Regions from separate parts of the Metabacillus sp. B2-18 genome, predicted to be linked through region 1. Evidence: riboswitches for the same ligand, from Rfam matches in the RefSeq annotation. Region 1 holds a riboswitch; each other region holds the start of a gene.
What was found. A riboswitch is a leader RNA that binds a small molecule or an ion and turns the genes downstream of it on or off. The one in region 1 is predicted to bind cobalamin.
Positions count from the first base shown of each region.

Region 2: another riboswitch for cobalamin. It lies ahead of LPC09_RS03625 (ribonucleoside-diphosphate reductase subunit alpha); the one in region 1 lies ahead of LPC09_RS11440 ((2Fe-2S) ferredoxin domain-containing protein).
Region 3: another riboswitch for cobalamin. It lies ahead of LPC09_RS05880 (ABC transporter substrate-binding protein); the one in region 1 lies ahead of LPC09_RS11440 ((2Fe-2S) ferredoxin domain-containing protein).

Region 1 covers NZ_CP088245.1:2,268,795-2,274,431, reverse strand. The annotation lists gene LPC09_RS11465 (cobalt-precorrin-5B (C(1))-methyltransferase) at 1-24, opposite strand, end outside; gene LPC09_RS11460 (precorrin-8X methylmutase) at 28-675, opposite strand; gene cobK (precorrin-6A reductase) at 679-1,458, opposite strand; gene LPC09_RS11450 (sirohydrochlorin chelatase) at 1,455-2,378, opposite strand; gene cobJ (precorrin-3B C(17)-methyltransferase) at 2,399-4,033, opposite strand; gene LPC09_RS11440 ((2Fe-2S) ferredoxin domain-containing protein) at 4,066-4,449, opposite strand; cobalamin riboswitch at 4,576-4,762, opposite strand; cobalamin riboswitch at 4,995-5,191, opposite strand; gene LPC09_RS11435 (hypothetical protein) at 5,297-5,443, opposite strand; gene LPC09_RS11430 (MFS transporter) at 5,513-5,637, opposite strand, start outside.
Region 2 covers NZ_CP088245.1:691,102-696,738, forward strand. The annotation lists gene LPC09_RS03620 (ribonucleotide-diphosphate reductase subunit beta) at 1-864, opposite strand, end outside; gene LPC09_RS03625 (ribonucleoside-diphosphate reductase subunit alpha) at 928-3,213, opposite strand; cobalamin riboswitch at 3,340-3,519, opposite strand; gene nhaC (Na+/H+ antiporter NhaC) at 3,698-5,065, opposite strand; gene LPC09_RS03635 (globin-coupled sensor protein) at 5,269-5,637, opposite strand, start outside.
Region 3 covers NZ_CP088245.1:1,147,951-1,153,587, forward strand. The annotation lists gene LPC09_RS05875 (APC family permease) at 1-138, shown strand, start outside; cobalamin riboswitch at 479-690, shown strand; gene LPC09_RS05880 (ABC transporter substrate-binding protein) at 878-2,434, shown strand; gene nikB (nickel ABC transporter permease) at 2,443-3,372, shown strand; gene nikC (nickel transporter permease) at 3,385-4,209, shown strand; gene LPC09_RS05895 (ATP-binding cassette domain-containing protein) at 4,211-4,933, shown strand; gene LPC09_RS05900 (ABC transporter ATP-binding protein) at 4,930-5,637, shown strand, end outside.

The DNA.
Region 1 (5,637 bases):
TTTTTTTTTGGTTTTTCCGTTCATCGTTTATTCCTTATCTGCAAGAAGAGAGATTGCGTTTAACGCTGCAACCGTAACGGTACTACCACCTTTTCTACCTACATTCGTAATGAATGGTACGTCTAATTTTGCTAATTCTTCTTTTGATTCCGGTGCTGATACGAAACCAACAGGCAGACCAATGACTAGGCTTGGTTTAGCTTCACCTTCCTTAATTAACCGAATTAATTCAAGTAGAGCTGTTGGTGCATTACCAATCGCAAAAATTCCTCCGTCAAACTGTTTAATCGCTTTTCTAACAGAAATAATCGCACGAGTTGTGTTTAAACGCTTTGCTTCCTCCATGACGTCTGGGTCTGAAATGTAAACATGTACACCACCGCCATGTTTTTCAATTCTTGGCTTACTGACGCCGCCTAAAATCATTTGAACATCCGCATATACTTGTTCACCATTACGAATAGCGTTAATACCAGCTTGAACAGCTTTATCGTGAAAAAGCATGCTATGACCTAATTCAAAATCAGCGGAGGCGTGTACAACACGTTGGACAACCTTATATTGTTCTTCGGTAAAGTTATGATCACCAAACTCTGAATCAATCATTTGAAAACTAATTCCCTCAATTTCTTGAGGCTGAACTGTAAGTGGTTTGAATTCTGTTTTAAAATCCATCATCTATTCCTCCAATTTTTTATCAACTATTCTGTTAATATGGCTGAGTAATCCTTCAAAGTCAGAATAAGCATGACCATATTGAATTTTTGGTCTTTTAATCATAATTGTCTCGATACCAAGCTCCAAAGCTGCTTCTAATTTCTCATCAACAGAACCTGCTTTGCCGCTTTCCTTTGTGATCATCGTTGTTACTCCGTACTGTTTATAAAGAGCTGCGTTAAATTCTTTTGAAAACGGACCTTGAATCGCGACGATGTCTTTTTGAGGAAAGCCAAGTTTTTCGCATTTTTCCATATTATCTTTTCTTGGAAGCATCCTTGCAATAACACGAGTATTCGGTAGATCTAGTAATCTACGTGTGAAAATTTCAAGAGTTTTACTCCCAGTTGTTAACATAATCACACCTTTTTTTTCAGCAGCAACCTCTGCTGCCTCCTCGTAGCCTTCAACCATCACAATCCCTTTTTGTTCATAGACTTGAGATTCCCGCTCATAACGGATATATGGAACACCAGCTGCTTTTGCCCCCAAAAGTGCATTTTTGCTAGCTTCCTCAGCAAACGGATGACTAGCGTCAACAATCGCTTGAAAGCCCTGATCTTTAATCATCGTTGTAAAATCATGATCCGTAAGCCTTCCTACATATACATCTAAGCCTACCTTTTGCATTTCTTTTCCTGCATTCTCTGTAACGACTGTTGTAAGAATGTTATATCCTGCTTCTTTCACGGTTAATGCTAGTGCTCTAGCATCACTTGTACCGGCTAAAAAGAGAATCATAGTTTTTGAACCTCTGGCTCATGGTTGTGCTCGTTATCATGATCATGGTCATGATGATGGTGATGATGATGGTGCCCGTGGTCATGATCGTGATCATGGTGGTGGTGATGATCAATATGTTCCATTGCCTCAATTCGGTACACACATGTATCACAGTTCATTTTTACTTCACCTTGCAACGCTTCTTGAATTCGATCTTTTATAATGGTTTTAAGTCTTGAGTGAAAGCCAAAATAGCCGGCAAGCTTGAATTCAACCTCAGGAAACTCTTGTTGAAACTCTTCAATCATGTGCTCTAAACGTTTGATTAAAATACCAGTAAATAGAAAATAAGGTAAAATAACAATTCTCTTTGCCCCTAATTTCACACAACGTTCAACGCCTTCTTTAATTAAAGGATCTGTTACACCCATAAAAGCAGGTTCAACAAACTTATAATGTAGCTTTTCCCATAAAAGTCTTGTAATTTTATATAAATCACTGTTTGCATCAGGATCACTGCCGCCGCGACCTAACAAAATAACAGCTGTTTCAGGATCTTCTTCGTTGATTTTCTCGCCAACTTCTTCTAAGCGGCTTTTACAAATTTCCATTGTTTCTTCATGTATGCCAAAAGGTCTTCCATACGTAAATGAAACATGAGGATACTTTTCCTTCGCTTCATCAATCGCAGCTGGTATATGGATTTTAGAATGTCCTGCTGCAAGTAGCATTAGTGGAATGACAAAAACACTAGTTGCCCCTTTTTCTACACATGTTTGAATACCTTGATTAATAGTTGGTCGTTCGAACTCTAAAAAGCAGGTTTCCACTAAAAGCTCCGAATCTAATTGTGGCTTTAACTCTTCAATTGTTTGTCTTACTTGGTCGTTTCCTTCATGATCTCGACTTCCATGTCCAACGAGTAAAATTGCTTTCATACTATTCTCCCCTATCCTTATTAATCTCCGCACGGAGCTGGTTCAATTTCAATTTTTGGACTCATGTCCCTATATGAATAGCCTTGAACATTACCAACACGTTTAAAATACTTGAAAAACCTTTCGTTTGGATGTCCTTTTTCCTTGTATTCATGAACAATATTTTCAATCACTTCGACGATTTTTTCGGGCTCTATTCCTTCAGCAACCGGTTGACCAGGATGAGCTGTTCGACCGACTGTTTTGGCTCCTAAAAACAAATCAAATTTTCCTTTTCGAAAAATAATTCCGATATCTTCATTCACAGCACCAAAACATGCCATTCCACACCCGTTAAATCCTACCTTTAATTCTTTTGGTAAATCTAGCCCGCTTAACTTTTCATGAAGCTCCTCTGCATATGGAATGGAATCTTTCTTTTCTCCTTCACAAAAATCACAAGCCTTGATTTGAAAAACATCACCAATAGGTTCTAATAAAAACCCAACTTCTTTAAGTTTTTCGGTGATCACTTCCGGTTCACTCGTCGGAATTCGTAAAAGAATTTGATGATGTGGTGTATACTCCATTGAACCATCGTCCCCGGTCACTTCTGCAAGAGTCATCATCTGCTTTGGAGTGAATTTTTTATTTGCAATACCAGGGCTGACAGCTAATTCAAAAATCGATGTAATCGGGTTGTTTACAGAATTTCGAGACTTTTCTTCGTTAATAGAAGGATCTGTGTCTCCCTTAACTTTTTGCAACGCTTCTAAAGCAAGTTGCAAAGAGCTTTCTTTTTCTTTGGTTGCTTTTGCTTTTTTATTTGGTGGCATATCGTTAATACCTTTATGTAATGCCCATGGTTCGTTTTCATGTCGAAGACGCTCATGTGGCTTTAATCTCTGCTCAGTGGTATTTAACGTATACTTACGTTGATAACCTCTTGGCGTAATCATTTTATTGTCATATAAAAATGTCGATGAATTTCCAATCACAACCGTTGTAAGCATTCCGATATCAAACTCGAGCATATGCTCAAGATCTGTAATAACGATATGCTGTCTGTCACGATACGCACTTTTCACAAGTCCAACAGGTGTTAATGGTGAACGATAGCTTAATAAAATCCGTTGCGCTTCTTGTATTTGTCTTGTTCGACGACCACTTTTAGGATTATAAAGAGTTATAACAAAATCAGCCTGAGCAGCTGCATCAATACGCTTTTCAATCAATTCCCAAGGAGTTAAATGGTCACTGAGACTGATTGTGCATGCATCATGCATAATTGGGGCACCTAAAAGTGATGCACATGAATTAATTGCCGAAACACCCGGAATGACTTCTACACTCACACCAGTTTCTTCTGACCAGCCTTTTTCAATTAAAACCTCATAAACAAGTCCGGCCATTCCATACACTCCAGCATCACCACTTGATATGACAGCTACTGTTTTTCCTTCTTCGGCAAGTTTCACAGCTGCTTGGGCACGGCTTACTTCCTCTGACATTCCTGTACTAATAATCTCTTGATCTGTTAAAAGATCCTGAATTAATTCAACATATGTTTTGTATCCAATAATACAGTCACTTTCTTGAATCGCATCTTGAGCCCTTTTTGTCATATGTTCAAAGCTTCCTGGACCAAATCCGATCACAAGTAATTTTCCTAGCAAGTAAATTCCTCCTTTCAATACGTATAACGGTATTAAACGTTACTCTTTTGCGGTTTTACTATTCCTTTAATCGACTCTGAATTTTCAGGTGCAGTAAAATGATCTTTATCATATGTGTAAATAACGCTGTCTTCTACCACATTTCCACCTACAAGATGCTCAGTAACAATCTTTTTAGCTAATTCAGGCGTTGCAGCTTTATACCAAACTCCCTCCGGATAGACCACCATTACACACGCATCTTTGCATCTTCCATTACAACGAGTTCTTGTTGTATGAATGCTTGCATCCAAATCTAAGTTTGTAATTTCTTCTCTGATTGCCTGAGTTGCTTCTTCTCCACCCTTTCTCATACAGCTGCTTCCGTTACAAATAAGTACATGATGCTTTGTTTCTGTTAGATTCCAAGTCGTCATCTAAACACTTCCAATCTATTAAAATTTTTCAAATAAAAATGCACCTCTATATAGGCAGAGGTGCATTAAAAAATGGCGCAAGTGACCAGCATTTTCTACTACACGTCTACCTATATGCCCGTAGGTATCAGTATAAAAAGATAGGCAGGTCTCCTGACTTAGGTTCATAGCTTTATAACGTCTTCCCGTTTACATTCAGTGACATTATGCTATAAAGCTTCCCATAACAGTGGCGGGTACCGTGTCGGACTTTCACCGACTTCCCTTTTAAGCACTACAGTAGTTGAAGTGCACCTAATCTTTAAAACTCTATTTAATTTACTCATCTAAACGTATTAGGTTGTCTCTTGAAATATGTCTTTTTATAAAAACAATCATCAAACCAATGGAAAATACCTAAGCTATCAACCATAAAACCTTATACATTTAGACAGAACAAAAAATCCGCTCATATCTTTATTGAGCGGATGAAAAGGCAATACGAAAGCAATCCAAAAAATTAAAATGGTTGCATTCGTCTCACCTTCTCACCTCCCGAAGAAACTGAAACTTGATAAATTAAGACAGGTCTCCTGACTTGTGTTTCACTCTACTTTAAGCCCCTTCCCATATATCACTTTTAATAAAGCTTCAATACAGTGGATTGCTTATTTCGTCGACACTTACAGTTGCGGGGACAGTTTCTGATTTACACCGAATTCCCTATTAAGCCTTAAGCGGCATCTTAATCTACAGCGTTTACTATTTTAAGTTGTTATCAATTGATAGGTATTATATTAAAGCAACCAAAATGATATTTCAACATATTGTTGGATAAAATGACAAAAGTTACAATTAAAGTGGTGATTTATTCCATTCCCTCATCTTTTTCATCATACGCTATTAACACAATATTTTCATTTGTTTCACTTCTTAATTCTTTTTCTAGACTCATGATTTTGTTTAATTGATCACGATCTAAGTTTGCGACTGGAAAGTTTTCATAAACGCTCATGCTTTTAACCTCCTTTGTTTTATAATAAGATTTTCACCAATAAGATATCGATTATGCACCTGGTTATCATCATTCTGTTCTTGGCTTTTTCCTGAAGAACACTTCTGGTTCCCATCTGTTAACAGGATGTGTTCGATGTTGTCCAGGTTCACTTGGAAGTCGAGGTGCATCTTTAGGCTTGTTTTCTTTTGATG
Region 2 (5,637 bases), 1.6 Mb from region 1:
AAATTTAATATAGTCCTCAACATCTTGAATATTAATTCCATCCATTTTGTTGCCTATAATAAAACGTCCCCATTCAATTTCTAGCTCAGCAGCAGTAATGAACGTTTCTTTGACAAACGACGCAAGCTCTTCGTTATCATACTCAGGATATTGTTTTAATACTTCTTTAAAAATTTGAACAAATAAATCAACATGAATTTGCTCATCACGGTTTATGTAGTTAATCATAGTGCTAGTTGCTACCATTTTTTGATTGCGTGCTAAATTATAGAAGAAGGCAAAACCCGAGTAGAAGAAAAGACCTTCTAATATCACATCATAAACAATTGATTTTAGAAGGTGCTCAACAGTTGGCTGTTCAGCAAATGATTGATATCCGTTTGTGACAAACTCATTACGCTTTCTTAATATTGGTTCATTTCGCCAGTATTCAAAAACTTCATCTTGCTTTTGTTTTGATACTAAGCTAGATAATACATAAGAATACGAGTGATTATGAATAACTTCCTGTTGTGCTAGCATGATCATTAATGCGTTAATACTTGAATCAGTAATGTAATCTGATACTTTTCCCGCATAATCAGTTTGAATACTATCTAAAAGGGCAAGAAGACCAATAATTTTTAAAAATGCATCCTGCTCATCATTTGTTAAGCTTGGATATTGTTTAATATCTTGAGCCATATTGATCTCAAATGGCGTCCAGAAGTTTGCAAGCATTTTTTTATAACGAGGATATGCCCAAGGAAACGCAACGTCATCCCAGTTTAAAACGTTTGAGCTTTCTCCATTAATAATAGCTGTTGAGCGATTGGGAGCATTTGCATCCATAATTTTGCGTTTCGATAATGTGGTGTTCTGCATACTTATTACTCCTTTATTTGAAAAAAGTTTATAGAGCGTCTCAAAACTAAAGACGCTCTCTTGTTAACTAGCGCATGAGTCACATTCTTCAATTGTGCTGGAAGTTGAACGTAAGTAATACGTAGTTTTTAATCCTTCTCTCCATGCTGTTATGTGTAAATCAAGTAAATCCTTAGCTTTAATCGTGTTTTGCACATATATATTAAATGAAATGGATTGATCAATATGATGCTGTCTAGCAGCATTTTGTTTGATGCTCCATTTTTGGTCAATAAAATAGGCCGATTTATAATACCAAGTTGTTTCAGGATTCAAATCAGGAACAGTAACCGGAATCTTATAATCTTTCTTTTCTTCTGAGTAAACCTTTTGGAATATTGGGTCAATACTAGCCGTGCTGCCTGCAATAATTGAAGTTGATGCATTAGGCGCAACTGCCATTAAATAACTGTTACGAATTCCATGACTTTGAACATCTTTCTTGAGAGAATCCCAATCAATATCACTTTCGTTTGAGGAATAACCTCTTTTTTCGAAGTAGGAGCCTGTTTCCCAGTCAGAGCCTTTAAATACAGGATAAGCACCTTTTTCTTTTGAAAGCTCCATGCTAGCTTGAATTGTTAGATAAGAAATTCTTTCATATAGCTTGTCCGCGTAGGTAACAGCTTCCTCGTTTTCCCATTTTAATTGCTTCAGGGCAAGAAGGTGATGCCATCCGAATGTTCCTAAACCGATTGCTCTATATTTTTCATTTGTTAATCTAGCTTGAAGAACAGGAATTGTATTAAGGTCAATAACATTGTCCAGCATTCTTACCTGGATAGGAATAAGTGTTTCTAAAACATCATCTGTAACAGCTTTTGCAAGGTTAATAGAGGAAAGGTTACATACAACAAAATCACCTGGTGTTTTTACTGTAATGATTTTTCCATCCTCAGTGAATTGCTCTTCAACTGTTGTCGGACTTTGATTTTGTGTGATTTCTGTGCACAAATTGCTGCAATAAATCATTCCTTGGTGTGAGTTGGCATTATTGCGGTTTACCTCATCTCGATAGAACATATATGGAGTACCAGCTTCTAACTGACTGATCATAATTCGTTTCATAATATCAATCGCAGGGACTTTTTCCTTAGATAACTGTTCATTTTGAACACAGTCCCAATAGCGCTCTCTGAAGCTTCCTTGACCTTTTTGTTCATCATAATAATCTTCGATGCTAAAGCCCATTACTTTACGAACTTCATGTGGATCAAATAAGTACCAATCACCACGTGCTTCAACCTGCTCCATAAATACATCAGGAATACACACACCGGTAAATAAGTCATGTGTCCGCATTCTTTCATCACCATTGTTCAACTTCGAATCAAGAAATGAAAAGATATCTTTATGCCACACATCTAAGTAAACAGCGATGGCTCCTTTACGTTGACCTAATTGATCAACGCTTACAGCAGTGTTGTTAAGCTGCTTCATCCATGGAATAACACCAGAAGACACCCCTTTGAATCCACGGATATCACTACCACGGCTTCGAATTTTCCCAAGATATGCACCAACACCTCCACCAGATTTTGAAAGATTGGCAATATCAGTGTTACTATCAAAAATTCCTTGTAAACTATCATCGATTGTATCAATAAAACAACTCGATAATTGACCAACAGGTTTTCCTGCATTTGATAAAGTAGGTGTTGCAACGGTCATATAAAGGTTGCTCATTGCCCAATACGCTTGTTTTACAAGCTCAAGACGATGATCTTTGTTTTCATTTGCCATTAATGTCATTGCAATAATGACAAAACGCTCTTGAGGCAGTTCATATGTTTGTTTACTAAAGTCACGTGTTAAATAACGGTCTGCTAATGTTCTTAGTCCAATATATGTAAAGAGGTTGTCATTTTCCGGCTTAATAAAGGAACCAATTTGTGAAAGTTCACTTTGAGAATATTGGTCAAGAAGCTTTGAGCTGTAAAGTCCCTTTGAGACGAGAGTGTTTACTAAATCATAAAAATCTCCATATTTTTGCTTTTTGTCATAACCTCTGTTTTCTGCAGCTTCTTTATACAATTTTGATAAGTAGATTTGCGCACAAAAATATGTCCATTCCGGCTCTTGTTCATTTATATTTGATAATCCTTCTAGAATGAGTAAATTAGTAAGTTGATCCGTAGTATAAGACTCTCTTTGTACGATCGTGTTTTGGATTCGTGTTAAGTAGTCATCTATATGTAGAGAAGGGAAGTTTTGATGAATGCTTTCAATGTATGAAGTTAATTTAGATATGTCAAATGCTTCCTGGTTGTTTTTGTTGTTATAAATAATAGGGGATGTTGCGATGCTCATAAATATTCCTCCATCTGTTGAATTAGTAACTCAGGGGGAGAGATAAAACGACAGAGGAGAGTTCAAGGCAAAAAAAGCTTGAATGATCAGCTATCGTCTCACCTTCTCAGTCCCCGAAGAAATTGAAACTTCCACAAGATGCAGGTAGGTCTCCTGACTTATGCTCGTCCTACTATGAGTCCTTCCCATACCTAATATGTACAGTGGATTTCTCAATTCGTCACATTTACAGTTGCGGGGACAGTTCTGGAATTGCACCAGATTCCCTTTTCAGCCTTAATTGGCACCTGAATCTCGTAAAATACAATATATAGTTTTTTGTTTTGGTTAATAAATCAATATATAGTTATAATTAGATATATTTCCATGATATAGCACATATACAAAATAATCAACCAATTGTTTTCGTTTGTCGAAAATTATCTAGATTGATAGAAACTTGTAAAGGAAAGAGGGCTGTCAAAATAAATGACAGCCCCTTTCTTTATACACGTTTACTTAAAAATCCATATATAACTGTGAATATTGGTGATAGGTATAAAAAGAACGCAAATGGTAAAAACGCTAAAACGGGTACACCAAGTGTTTGAGCGAAGAAAGCTCCGCTAACTCCCCATGGAATTAAGGGATTAAGTAATGTTCCGGCATCTTCAAGTGTTCGTGATAAATATTTGCGATCTAGCTTGATTTTATCGTAAAGACCTTTAAACGTTTGACCTGGGATAAGAATTGATAAGTATTGTTCACCGGTTAATAGGTTTACGCCAAACGATGAAGCGGCAGTTGATAGTATAAGCTGTCCCTTTGACTGTATACGTTCAATTAATCCATTTAATAGTGTAGGGATAATGCTTAATGTATTAAGTAATCCACCAAAGGCAAAGGCAATTAAGATAAGTGAGATGGACCACATCATTGATTGTAGGCCGCCACGGTTTAGCATATTACTAACCTGTTCATTTTCTATAGAATAAGAAGTTCCATTTTGTAAAACTGTTAGAAATTCATTCAGCATTAACCCTTGAAAAACGATGGCTGTTATTCCTGCTGTTATAATACCAATCACTAAAGATGGGATAACCGCGACTCTTTTTATAGCCAGAATAATAACTATAAGAGGTGAAAACAATGTGATAAAGCTAATGTTAACTTGAGATTCAATAATAGAAATCATGTTTTTCATGTCATCGATTGACGTAAAGTCAATAGGAGTAATTCGACCTAAAATAAAAAAGATCAGGGCTGCAATTAAAATGCTTGGTAAAGTAGTGAATGTCATATGTTTAATATGAGTAAACAAATCTACAGATGAAACACCAGAAGCGAAGTTTGTTGTATCGGACATTGGAGACATTTTATCACCAAAGCATGCGCCTGAAATAATTGCCCCAGCAACCCATTCAATTGGTAAGCCTGCTGCCATACCTGCTCCCATTAAAGCAACACCAATTGTGCTAACTGTTGTAAAGGAGCTTCCTACTAAACTTGAAATGACCATACATGAAAAAAGGGAAGTCATTAATAAGTATTCTGGATTAATAACAGTTAAAGCATAAACCATAACTGTCGGAATTGTCCCGCTACTCATCCAAGCACCAATTAATACACCTATAAGTGCCAATATAATAATAGGTTGAATTCCATTTTGAATTCCTTGGACAATACCTGTTTCTAATGCTTTCCATTTGAATTTATTAAGTAAGCCAATGATTGAGATTAGAACTAAACAAATAAGTAAGGCAATATGTGGTTCTGTTTTTAATACAAATAAACTGGCAAATATCGTTGCTAATACCAGTAACAAGATTAGTAACGATTGTTGAAAAGTAAAGTTTTTTATTTGATCATTCATGGTATACTCCTTTATAGCTTGAACGCTTTTGTGCTTTTTCGTACAAAAGTATTATACCAATCTAGTTTTTTCTGTCAATCGAAAATAGAAAATGATTAATATATAAAGATATTATGTGTTTTGTTTTATTGATATACTATTCTTTTTTGAAATTGAAGTGCATAAAAAAGACCAATGAAATTCCATTGGTCTTAAACAAAACTCTATATTGTTCTAGCCATTACTTTTAGATTTTCGGAAGTTTCAGCAATTGATTTTACGTTATTTGAAACATCGTTAATAACATTTGTAAAGTTCATTAAATCTGTTTTAGATTGTTCGCTTTGCTGTTTGTTTTTATTCATGATTTCAAGAATGTTATCAAAGAATGAGTTCATGTCATTCATTTGGTCAGTTCCTTTAGTTGTTAGCTCAGCAACATGATTAATAGAACCGGAAATACTATCAATTTGGTTATGAATATTTGTAATTAAGCTTGATACACCTTGGACTGAATTTTTTGTTTCTTCAGCAAGCTTACGAACTTCACTCGCAACAACGGCGAAACCTTTACCATATTCACCTGCACGTGC
Region 3 (5,637 bases), 1.1 Mb from region 1:
GTTTGGCCATATGAATGGGTGATGGTAGCTGGTTGGATTTTAATAGGAGCGTATTTCTATTATCATATGAATAAGGGGAAATATGAGGTATCTATACCACATAATAAAGATAGTAAAGTACATAAAAATGAGCTATAAGGAGATACAATAATTTAATTAACTTTAACTTCTATTTAGAGTATAAAGTCTCTATGATTATATTTTCGGGAACAAGCATTACCTCAATCATAGAGAATTTATACTCTTTTTATTTAGAAGTAGGATTAACTGTAGTATAGGTCATGGAGCTTTTATATTAATATGAAAATCATTCTAAAGTCTTGTTCAATAAAATATTAAATAGAAATTACTATATTGACTTTCGTAAGGTTTAACTCTATATTGGTAGTAATTTCACTTAGCAAGCCATGTCTTATATTAAAGTCGAGAATCGGGACAAAAACTTTTGCTAATTTAATATAAAAAGTTATAAAAAACTTTATATTCTTTGGAAATAGGTGCTAGTAAAGTAGTAATTTTGCTTTATAAGCTTAAAAGGGAAGTCGGTTAGATGCCGACACGGACCCGCCACTGTATTGGGTTTCACACTAAATGTGAAATAACGTTCTACATAAACCACTGGGTGTTCACCTGGGAAGGTTTGATCGTTATGCCCTAAGTCAGGAGACCTGCCTATTTTTACATCGCCGATAGACCTACGGGAATTCTAGGGAGGTGGTTAGGGTGCTCATAGATTGATAACCTATTTTCATAAACATTTTGTTATGGAGATTTTTCTGTATTTTTCTGTGTTTAATAACAAGCATTTCTGACCGCTTAAGCTGGTTGGAGATGCTTTTTTTATTTATATATACAAAATGGAGGTTTTAAATTTATTATGGTAAAAAATATTCAACGAAAGCAGACTATCCTATTTTTGATCGTAATTGGTAGTTTACTACTTTTATTGTCAGGTTGTTCTGATGAGAAAAAGACAGCAACATCAAACTCGGATTTAGCTTCTGAAAAGCATGTAACTCTTGCTTTTCCATGGAGTCCTCAAAGTCTTGATCCACATGGTATTGATAGCTGGGAGGTAATGCGTTCAGGTACAGCAGAAACATTAGTTAAGTTAGATGAGGAACTACAAACTACACCTTGGCTTGCAAAAGAGTGGAAGCAAGAAAATGACACAACATGGGTATTTACGCTAGAAGAAAATGTAACCTTTCATAATGGCGAGAAAATGGATGCAGCGAGTGTAAAAGACTCTTTGCTTCGTTCGATCGAGAAGGATCAAAAGGTAAAAGATTTGCTTCAAGTTGAATCAATAGAGGTTGTTTCTGATCTAGAACTAAAGATTATAACAAAACAACCAAATGCTGCGTTGGTCTCTCATTTGGCAGATCCTTCAACGATTATTGTTGATGTGGCAACGCTTGATAAAGAGGATAGCTACCCTGCACTAACAGGAGCATTCTCAATTAAACAATTTAATAAAGATGAATCTCTTATTGTTGAGAAATATGAAGATTATTGGGGAGAGAAAGCGTTACTGTCTGAAGTAATCATTAGTTTTATTCCAGATGGAAATTCTCGATTAATGGCTCTTCAATCAGGAGATGTTGATGGTGCAACAGATATCCCTGTTGATAACATGAAAGTGTTGGATAAAGATAAGAGATTTGAGGTTTCCACTGCACCATCACTACGCACACACATGTTGATGTTTAATATGAATTCTCCAATGTTTCAGGATGTAACACTACGAAAAGTGGTTGATTTATCAATTCCACGTGAAGAAATTGTTCATTCCATTATGTTAGAGGCTGGAACTGAAGCGAAAAGTCCATTTCCAGAAGTATTATCATTTGGTCAAGTTGAGAAGCAAGCTTCATCAGAATCGATTGATCAATTATTAGAGCAAGATGGCTGGAAGAAAAATAGTGATGGTATGTGGGAAAAGCAAGGAAGTATTTTTGAAGTTACCATGTTAACCTTTCCACAACGACCGGAATTAACTGTTATGGCAGAAGCGATTCAAGCTGAATTACTAAACGAAGGGATAAAAGTGAATATTCGTCAAGTGGAGAATATTGATGAGGCTTTAGTGAATGAAGATTGGGATTTATCAATGTACAGTATGTTAACTGCTCATACTGGGGACCCACAATACTTTTTAAATATTTTCTATCAATCTGCTAGTGAGTCAAATGTGAGTCACTATGAATCATCTACAGTAGATCGTATGATTGATGAATTAAACCAAACGAGTGATACAACTAAGCGTAATGAACTGGCTATCGAAGTTCAGGAAGTAATTAATCAAGATCTTCCACAGTCATTTATTGTACATCCAAAAACAGTATTTAGTACTAGAAATGGAGTAGTAGGATTTACACCTCATCCGATTGAATATTATTATATTCATCCAGAGCTTGATGTGAGCGAGTGAGGAAGACGATGATACGTTTTGGCATAGAGCGAATCGTTCAACTGTTTCTTGTCATCTTTTTTGTTTCGACTCTTACTTTTTTTCTACTAAGATTTGCTCCGGGAGATCCTGCTTATATTTTGCTAACTAAACATAATGTACCGGCTTCTGAAGAAGCGCTAAATCGTTTAAGAGAAGAGCTCGGATTAACAGATACTTTTTGGAGTCAATATATTCAATGGATTAAGGACGCTTTTACATGGCAGTGGGGAACATCTTTTGTCTCCAAAGAGCCTGTTGTTGAAGAATTATTAAATAGATTACCTGCAACACTTGAGCTTGCAGCAGCAGGAATAATTGTGATGATTTTCATCACAATTATTCTAGGGGTGTCTACGGCGATTTATTCAAATGGACTTTTAGATGGAATTGGAAGAATGTTAGCCATTATTGGTTCTTCCATCCCAGCCTTTTGGCTGGGATTTCTATTTATCTATTTTTTTTCGGTTCAGTATGGATGGCTTCCTTCAATAGGGAGGGGAACATTTGTGCATCTGATTTTACCAGGCCTAACTCTCGGCTTAGGTGTTGGAACTGTTTATGCGCGTATTCTTCGAACGAATATGCTTGAGCTGACACATCAACCGTTTGTAAAAGCAGCAAGAGTAAGAGGTCTTTCAAACACATATATTTTCATTTTTCATCTTTTTAAACATGCATTTTTGCCGATTGTCACAATGCTAGGTACTAGTTTTGCTTATATGTTAGGTGGGAGTGTGATAGTTGAATCGATTTATTCCTGGCCAGGTTTAGGAAAATATATAGTTGAATCGATTAATATGCGTGATTATCCTGTTATCCAAGGTTATGTTGTGTTCACTTCATTCCTATTTGTATCTCTTCATATAGTAGTGGATCTTATTTACGCTGCACTTGATCCAAGGATAAAAATTCGCTAGGAGGCTTAAGGGATGAAAAAAATGGATCTTTCATTAGACAAGAGCATTGTTGTGGGGAGCAGCCTATTACTTTTCATTATTATTCTTGGCTTCTTAGCACCATTGCTCGCTCCTCATGATCCATTAGAAGTGAATCTCTCGAAAAGATTAGTATCACCTAACGAGATATATCCGTTTGGAACTGATCATCTAGGACGCTGTATTTTATCTCGAATTATTTATGGTATAAGAGTTAGTGTTGCATTTGCATTTATTATTATGGTTTGTACATTACTTATTAGTTTGCCGATTGGTTTTTTTACAGGCTATTTACGAGGAAGAATAGACCAGATTTTTATGAGATTCATTGATGGAATACTTGCAATTCCCGATATTGTTCTAACTATTACGGTTTTAGGAGTCTTAGGAACTGGTCTTGTTAATATGATCATTGCCATTTTAATCATTCGTTGGACAAATTATGTTCGCTTTGTTCGAAGTCTTGTTATAAAAGCTAGTGAGGAGGACTATATTTTGTCTGCAAAGATGAGTGGAAATTCGCATTTTCGAATAATGAGACGTTATATATTTCCTGACATTTTTCCAAGTCTTGTTGTTTTTGGAGCATTAGATATGGGGAAAATTGTTCTTTTAATTGCAGGTCTTTCTTTTCTCGGATTAGGTACTCAGCCTCCAACACCTGAGTGGGGCAGTATGCTTCATGATGCAGCAGCTTATTTCCAAGTTGCTCCTCATGTCATGATTTTTCCTGGTTTAGCTATCTTTCTATTTGTTTTTGCCTGTCAATTAATTAGTGATCGTTTTAAAAAATATCGTAATCCTTTAAATGAGGTGTAATATGTCAGCTCATGTAAAGCCACTTTTATGTGTAGAGCAGCTTGAAATATCTTATTTTGATAAAAAGCTGATAAACCCAATCATTCGTAATGTGAATTTTCAATTATATCCAGGTGAAATGGTTGCATTGAAGGGACCAAGTGGATGTGGAAAAAGTGTCACAGCACATGCACTTGTTGGTATGCTTGATGCAAAATGGGTGATAACGAATGGACATATTTACTATCAAGATCAGCCTATTGAAAAATTAAATGAAAAGAAATGGCAGCAGTTAAGACGTCATGAAATATCGTTGCTTATTCAACATTCATTAAATGGTTTGAATCCAATTCGTACGGTGAGAAAACAAATGGTAGAAACATTACAAGAAAAGAAGCAGTGGAGTAAGAAGGATGTCGAGCAATATCTTCATTCACTATTGGAAACGGTTGGTTTTTTAGAACCAGACCATATTTTAACTTCCTATCCATTTGAATTAAGTGGAGGTATGCGTCAACGAATTCTACTGGCTATGATGGTGAGTTTAAGGCCGAAGATATTAATCGCAGATGAACCAACAACGGCTCTTGATGTGATAAATAGGGAAAAGGTGCTGTCATTATTAAAGAAATTGCAAAAACAATACAATCTAGCAATTTTACTAATTTCTCATGATGAACAAAGTATTACCAAATATGCTGATCGAGTTATTCAAATGCATCCCGGAGGAGTTACTGCTCAATGATAGTAGAATTACGGCAAGTTACTAAAGAGTATCCAAAAAGAAATAAATCACTTTTCCGTACAAAAGAATACATGAAAGCTGTTAACAATGTAAACTTGCAAATAGGAAAAGGGGACAGTATTGGTTTGGTTGGTGAAAGCGGATGTGGGAAAAGTACAATAGCTAAATTAATAACAAGATTAGAAACAGTAACTTCGGGACAAATTCTTTTAAAAGGCAAGCCTATCCACGGTAAGAAGATATCAAATAGAGAGCTATACAAACAGATACAATTAGTTTTACAAGACTCATCTTCATCCTTACATCCTAAAATGCAAATAAAAGATATCTTGCTAGAGCCTTTACAACATTATTTCCCATCTGAAAAATCTACTTGGGAGGAGAGTTGTAAGACTCTTTTAAAATTAGTAGATCTAGACGAAGCTTTCTTATTAAGATATCCTTATCAATTAAGTGGTGGACAAAAACAACGAGTTTGTATCGCAAAGTCCTTGGCGGCTCAGCCTGATATTATTATATTTGATGAATCGATCGCAAGCTTGGATGAGGAATCACAACAGTCTATGATCCGTACGTTAAAAAAAATAAAAAAGCAGTATGAATTAACTTATTTATTTATTACACATGATTTAAGATCAACTAGAGAACTATGTGATCGCATCGTTGTTATGTATCAAGGAGAATTTGTGGAAACTTTTCGTCAT